Regions from separate parts of the Bacillus sp. LJBS17 genome, predicted to be linked through region 1. Evidence: a T-box and tRNA genes for the amino acid it is inferred to sense, from the RefSeq annotation. Region 1 holds a T-box; the other holds one or more tRNA genes.
What was found. A T-box is a leader RNA that pairs with one kind of tRNA and senses whether it is charged. The one in region 1 lies ahead of tyrS (tyrosine--tRNA ligase), so its partner is inferred to be a tRNA-Tyr.
Positions count from the first base shown of each region.

Region 2: it has a tRNA-Tyr gene. The T-box ahead of tyrS (tyrosine--tRNA ligase) is inferred to sense a tRNA for this amino acid. The anticodon was not compared.

Region 1 is NZ_CP079759.1:3,923,034-3,926,410, reverse strand. Features, by position in the region: gene ywaD (aminopeptidase YwaD) at 1-179, opposite strand, end outside; gene tyrS (tyrosine--tRNA ligase) at 335-1,576, opposite strand; T-box leader at 1,618-1,832, opposite strand; gene ywaE (tyrZ transcriptional regulator YwaE) at 1,827-2,342, opposite strand; gene KXZ66_RS20265 (YwaF family protein) at 2,492-3,205, shown strand; gene KXZ66_RS20260 (glycosyltransferase family 8 protein) at 3,315-3,377, shown strand, end outside.
Region 2 is NZ_CP079759.1:931,118-934,494, reverse strand. Features, by position in the region: gene KXZ66_RS04760 (hypothetical protein) at 1-112, opposite strand, end outside; partial or broken gene spo0M (sporulation control protein Spo0M) at 254-1,014, shown strand; tRNA gene KXZ66_RS04750 (tRNA-Leu) at 1,093-1,174, opposite strand; tRNA gene KXZ66_RS04745 (tRNA-Leu) at 1,439-1,527, opposite strand; tRNA gene KXZ66_RS04740 (tRNA-Cys) at 1,535-1,605, opposite strand; tRNA gene KXZ66_RS04735 (tRNA-Gly) at 1,611-1,685, opposite strand; tRNA gene KXZ66_RS04730 (tRNA-Gln) at 1,735-1,806, opposite strand; tRNA gene KXZ66_RS04725 (tRNA-His) at 1,816-1,891, opposite strand; tRNA gene KXZ66_RS04720 (tRNA-Trp) at 1,916-1,989, opposite strand; tRNA gene KXZ66_RS04715 (tRNA-Tyr) at 1,995-2,079, opposite strand; tRNA gene KXZ66_RS04710 (tRNA-Thr) at 2,102-2,174, opposite strand; tRNA gene KXZ66_RS04705 (tRNA-Phe) at 2,180-2,255, opposite strand; tRNA gene KXZ66_RS04700 (tRNA-Asp) at 2,268-2,344, opposite strand; tRNA gene KXZ66_RS04695 (tRNA-Met) at 2,356-2,432, opposite strand; tRNA gene KXZ66_RS04690 (tRNA-Val) at 2,442-2,517, opposite strand; tRNA gene KXZ66_RS04685 (tRNA-Glu) at 2,527-2,598, opposite strand; tRNA gene KXZ66_RS04680 (tRNA-Ser) at 2,633-2,724, opposite strand; tRNA gene KXZ66_RS04675 (tRNA-Asn) at 2,730-2,804, opposite strand; rRNA gene rrf (5S ribosomal RNA) at 2,814-2,929, opposite strand; rRNA gene KXZ66_RS04665 (23S ribosomal RNA) at 3,042-3,377, opposite strand, start outside.

The DNA.
Region 1 (3,377 bases):
CCGATTGCTTCACTTAGCTGAGAAATGGTAGAGTACGCATGCTTTGCTTTGAATGGAAGCTCGCGCTCGCTATTTGATATTTGTAAAGCGTGCGCGGCAGGGGTGACACTCTGTGCCGGCAAGAGCAGTGTGCCGGCAGTTAAAACAGCCATCGTCATGACAGTCAAAAGCTTTTTCATCAAAAATAAACCTCCCCTAAATGTATGGTTGGGGAATATTTCGGGATGCTAAAGGAGTTTCCTGCAAGATGGAGAGCGTTTTTGAAAAGACAGTGCTTTATACCTGCAAAAAAACGCTTATGAATGAAGGGTCATAAGCGTTTCGGAATATCAAACTATTGGAGCTTTAAAAACTTGCGTTTGCCGACTTGGATGATCATATTCTCTCTTATCTCTGCTTTGGCGTGAATATCTGTTATTTTCTCTCCGTCGATGCGTACACCGCCGTTTTGAATCATGCGGCGCGCCTCGCTCTTCGAAGAGAGGAGTTTTAGCTTGACGAGCAGATCAATCATCGCTATCGTTTTTTCGCCTTTCCAGTTTACGGCTGGTATATCTTCCGGCAGGCTGTTTTCCTGAAAGACTGTTTTAAACGAGTGTTCGGCAGCTTCTGCTGCTTTCTCTCCGTGATACATTCGGACGATTGTTCTGGCTAAAAGCATTTTGGCATCACGCGGATGAACGGCGCCGGTTTCTAAGTCTTTTACGAGCTGTTTTTTCTCTTCAAGCTCTAAGTCTGTCGCCAAGTGGATGTACTTTTTCATCAGGCTGTCGGGCAGTGACATCGTTTTTCTGTACATGTCGTTTGGATGTTCGTTAATGCCAATGTAGTTGTGTTTCGACTTCGACATTTTCTCGACGCCATCCAAGCCTTCCAAGAGCGGCATAAGGATGACGACTTGTTTTTCTTTGTTGTATCGTTCTTGGAAATGCCGTCCCATGAGGACATTGAAATGCTGATCCGTTCCGCCTAATTCAATATCACTTTCGAGAACGACAGAATCATAGCCCTGCATCAATGGGTAAAAGAATTCATGCAGTGAGATTGGTTTTTGCATGGCGATGCGTTCTTCAAAGTCGTCGCGCTCCATCAGGCGGGCTACCGTTATTTTCCCTGCTAATTCAATGACATCTTCTAGATTCAATGTTTTCAGCCATTTTGAGTTATAGTGAAGCTCGACTTTTTCTGGATCAAGCACTTTTCCGAATTGCTCAAAGTAGGTTTTGGCATTGTGCTGAACTTCTTCATCAGTCAGTTGCTTTCTGGCTGCCGATTTTCCGGTCGGATCACCAATTTTTCCTGTGAAATCCCCAATTAACAGCTGGACAATGTGGCCGTTTTCTTGAAATTGGCGAAGCTTATTTAACACAACCGTATGGCCCAAATGTACATCCGGTGCAGACGGATCTAATCCGAGCTTAATTTTAAGCGGCGTGCCCGTGGAAATTGATTTCACGAGCTTTGCCTTTAATTCCTCCGGCGGTATGACTTCGTGGGCGCCTGTCATGTATAGCTGAAGCTGTCTTTCTACCTCTTTTTGCTGTGACGCTGTGAGCTGCTCAAATGTTCTCATCATTTTTCCTCCTTTTTTACAAACACAAAAAAGAGCCCATCCCAATAAGGGACGTGGCTCAATGCACGCGGTACCACCCTGGTTGAAGACATTGTCTTCCGCTCATTCGAATAACGGTTTCCCGTTCTTTGCTACTTTTAAGGTTCACAAAGAAAGCTCGGGGAGGTAATTCACGTTTGCTGTGTGCCGGCTCGCACCTTCCGCCGGCTCTCTGAAACAGGGAGACAAACCGCTACTGGATTCCCGTCAAAGCTTATGTTGTATGAAGATTGTCAGCTACCTTTCTAAGCAGCCCTGTCAATATTTTCTGTTCGTCCTTCGTCATTCCCGCAATGAGCTCTGTTTCCCCTTTGTGAAACTCCGGGTAGAGTTCTTCGATCGCTTGTTTGCCGGAATCGGTGATTGAGACAAACACGAGTCGCCGATCTCTTGTGTCGATGCTTTTACTGCAAAAACTCTTTTTTTCGAGCGTTTTGATCACGTTGCTTGCTGTAGCTGTAGATATCCCTGACAGCTCAGCGATTTTTCTCGTTTCGAGCGCTCCCCATACCCATAGATCATAAAGAATGGAGAAAGCGGTCCAAGAAAGGTTATAGGAAGAAAGAACCTCAGTCTCCATTTTGACACGGAGCCTTTGTGCAGACCGATACAGATTCGTAGCGATCGAAATGGCTTCTAGGTTGAGTGACTCGACGGGCATTTGTTTGAGCTTAGAAAGTGTATCGTGTTCTTCCTTCCGAAGCTGCTGATGTTGATGTGAACGTTCCATTTTTTAGGCCTGCCTTAAATTATCAGAATCATTAGCTATGAAACGAATTGTAACAGACTCTGATGTGAACTTCAAGCCCATATATCGGTGAATAAAAAAAGCCCAAACAACGCCAAAATAAACAAAAACCCGCAAACGGGGGTGCAGTTTTGCAAAAATATGTTCAATCCGTCTATAAGCATGATCCGTTTCATCTGTTTTCGACAGAGCATGTAGTGACGTTAGCGATTATCGCCCTTTTGGCCATTCTGTTGTTTTTGTTCCAAGAGGGGGTCAAGCAGCCGAGGGCCAGCCGGTTTTTACGTTCTCTGTTTGTGTTTCTTTTGCTTGGTTCGCAAATCGGCTATCAAATATGGATGATCGCCACGGGCAGGTGGTCGGTGCGCACTTCATTGCCTCTCCAGCTTAGTGACCTGTCGGTGTATTTGTCAGCTATTATGTTAGTGACAAAAAGCAGAAAGCTGTTTGTGTTTTTGTTTTTTGTCGGCATCGGCAGTTCGATTCAGGCTCTTGCCACTCCTGACCTCGGAATGTTTTCATTTCCGCATATCCGATATATCCTCTTTTTTATTTCTCACGGGTCTGTGTTTTTATCCTGTCTGCTGATGGCTGTGATTGGCACCTACAGAATGGGCCAGCGCTCGTTATGGGTGACAGTCCTGCTTGTTAATGTGTACGGCGTCTGTATTTTTCTGATTGATCGCTGGCTTGGCGCGAATTATATGTATTTGACGAAAAAACCGGGCGGTTCCTCTCTCTTAGATGTTCTCGGGCCATGGCCTTGGTATATCGTCTCGGCTGAAGCCATCACGATCGCCAGCTTTTTCATTCTTTATTTGCTTTATCGCATCTTCAAAAAATGACACCTTTTTTGTTGTATCACACATTCTGTTTAAAAAAATGTCGGAGAACGTGTTTATTTTTTTGAAAAAGGGTATGTAACTTGTACAACAAAAAGGGAGATGAATACCATTGAGGAAAGATGAAATCATGCATATCGTATCATGCGCAGATGATAATTATGCTCGTCATTTA
Region 2 (3,377 bases), 1.2 Mb from region 1:
TCAGCCTTTCGGAAATATTGTTTATATCCTCCTCTACTGTGATTTGCAGCTCACCAGCCAAAAACATTCTGTGTAATTCATCTGCAACCAAACTTTCTTTATTCACTTCCATCCACTCCTTTATTTTCAATATTATTCTTAGTCTGTCCCTAGGCCGAGACGAATAATAGGAAAAAAGTATGAATCAAACGAATCTTTTTTCCTCCTTCTTGCGTATATCTGTTGAGAAAAAAGAAAAAGGGGAAGATCTAACATGTCATTTTTTAAGAAACTTGCGGCAAGTGCCGGAATTGGAGCTGCAAAAGTAGATACAATTTTAGAAAAAGACGCATATTTTCCAGGAGAAGAAGTACAGGGAACGGTACATGTCAAAGGCGGAAAAATCGCTCAGGACATCCGTTATATCGATTTACAGCTTAGCACACGGTATGTCATTGTAAAAGACGATGAAGAGCACCGGAAATACGCTACAATTCATTCTTTCCGGGTCACTGGTTCATTTACCATACAGCCTGGTGAAGAGCATCAATTTCCGTTTACATTCACTCTGCCTCTAGATACGCCGATGACTGTAGGGAAAGTAGAGGTTGCCGTGGTGACAGACCTTGACATTCAAGGCGGTATCGATAAATCCGATCATGACCGCATTTTCGGATTGAAAATGTGCTGGAAGCAATCGAAAACCTGGGCTTCCGTCTTAACGAAGCAGACTGTGAACAAGCGCCCTACTTCCGACGCCGCCTTCCGTTCGTTCAAGAATTCGAATTCGTTCCGACTTCCGGATATTATCGTCAGATGCTTGATGAATTAGAGCTCATTTTCCTTTTAGACGAAGACGGTTTGGAAATCATTTTCGAAGTCGACCGCAGGGCAAGAGGACTGCGAGGATGGCTGGAAGAGATGTATAATGACGGAGAACAGCTTGTACGCGTCCGTTTCAGCCAATCAGAGCTTGAAGATGCAGAAGAGCTTGAAGAGGTGTTAGAAGAGATCTTAGACCAATACGCTGAGTAAGTATAAAAAGGAGCCTCGGCTCCTTTTCTTTAATAAAAAATAAAAACCCGTGTCTATTAAGAAACGGGTTTTTCAGTATACCGGTGGTCGGGGTCGAACCGACACTCCAGAAGGAACACGATTTTGAGTCGTGCGCGTCTGCCAATTCCGCCACACCGGCAAGTTTTACGTCGTATCTAACCGACGAATATAACTATATCATGGATCTCATAAAGTGTCAACGTATTTCAAAAAAGTTTTTTTGGAAATAAAAATAAAAGTGTTGAAAGACTAGCTATACAGCCGCTTTATAATAGGCCTCGGAACTTAACTTGTTATGATAAAACAAAGCATTAAAAAAATGATCTACTTATGTAGATCATTAATATGATTAGTTATAATGATAAAACACAAACACCAATTCAACTTACCATGTAAGTAAAATTGGTGCCGAGGGCCGGACTTGAACCGGCACGGTAGTCACCTACCGCAGGATTTTAAGTCCTGTGTGTCTGCCAATTCCACCACCCCGGCAATAAGAAGGCGACACCCGGATTCGAACCGGGGATAAAGGTTTTGCAGACCTCTGCCTTACCACTTGGCTATGCCGCCGTAATTGGAGCGGAAGACGGGATTCGAACCCGCGACCCCCACCTTGGCAAGGTGGTGTTCTACCACTGAACTACTTCCGCATTTTAAATGGACTTAATACATTATATGCAGTTGATATAAAAAGTGAGACTGGGCTAGCTGGATTCGAACCAACGCATGACGGAGTCAAAGTCCGTTGCCTTACCGCTTGGCTATAGCCCAATGATAATATGGGGCGATTGATGGGAATCGAACCCACGAGTGCCAGAGCCACAATCTGGTGCGTTAACCACTTCGCCACAACCGCCATAATCTCAAGATGTCATAAATTTGGCAGGGGCAGTAGGAATCGAACCCACACCGGAGGTTTTGGAGACCTCTGTTCTACCGTTAAACTATGCCCCTATAAATGGTGGAGGGGGGCAGATTCGAACTGCCGAACCCTGAGGGAGCGGATTTACAGTCCGCCGCGTTTAGCCACTTCGCTACCCCTCCACATTAAATTTTGAAAAAACAGTGCCGGCAAGAGGACTTGAACCCCCAACCTACTGATTACAAGTCAGTTGCTCTACCAATTGAGCTACACCGGCATAGGTGGTGGCTCGGGACGGAATCGAACCGCCGACACACGGATTTTCAGTCCGTTGCTCTACCAACTGAGCTACCGAGCCTAAGTATTTAAATGGCGGTCCGGACGGGACTCGAACCCGCGACCTCCTGCGTGACAGGCAGGCATTCTAACCAACTGAACTACCGGACCATTTTGAAATTTGGTTGCGGGGGCAGGATTTGAACCTGCGACCTTCGGGTTATGAGCCCGACGAGCTACCGAACTGCTCCACCCCGCGATGATATAATGGTGGAGGATGACGGGCTCGAACCGCCGACCCTCTGCTTGTAAGGCAGATGCTCTCCCAGCTGAGCTAATCCTCCATCATATAATGACCCGTACGGGATTCGAACCCGTGTTACCGCCGTGAAAGGGCGGTGTCTTAACCGCTTGACCAACGGGCCCAGACTTTCAATTGTAATTATGTATAAGTATCAGTGGCGGAGAGCAAGGGATTCGAACCCTTGAGACGGAGTTGACCGCCTACACGATTTCCAATCGTGCTCCTTCGACCACTCGGACAGCTCTCCAATAATGGCTCCGCAGGTAGGATTCGAACCTACGACCGATCGGTTAACAGCCGATAGCTCTACCACTGAGCTACTGCGGAATGAAGTCTGCCTGGCGATGTCCTACTCTCACAGGGGGAAACCCCCGACTACCATCGGCGCTGAAGAGCTTAACTTCCGTGTTCGGCATGGGAACGGGTGTGACCTCTTCGCCATCATCACCAGACAATTTCAGTGACATTTAACATTATACTATGTATTCTTGAGAAAATCAAGTGTTTTTTCGAAAAAACTTATTCTCTCAAAACTAGATAACAGGTGTGCCATCATTCAAAAATATGGTTAAGTCCTCGATCGATTAGTATCTGTCAGCTCCATGTGTCGCCACACTTCCACCTCAGACCTATCAACCTGATCATCTTTCAGGGATCTTACTTCCTTGCGGAATGGGAAATCTCATCTTGAGGGGGGCTTCATGCTTAGATGCTTTCAGCACTTATCCCGTCCGCACATAGCTACCCAGCGATGCCCTTGGCAGAACAACTGGTACACCAGCGGTGCGTCCATCCCGGTCCTCTCGTACTAAGGACAGCTCCTCTCAAATTTCCTGCGCCCGCGACGGATAGGGACCGAACTGTCTCACGACGTTCTGAACCCAGCTCGCGTACCGCTTT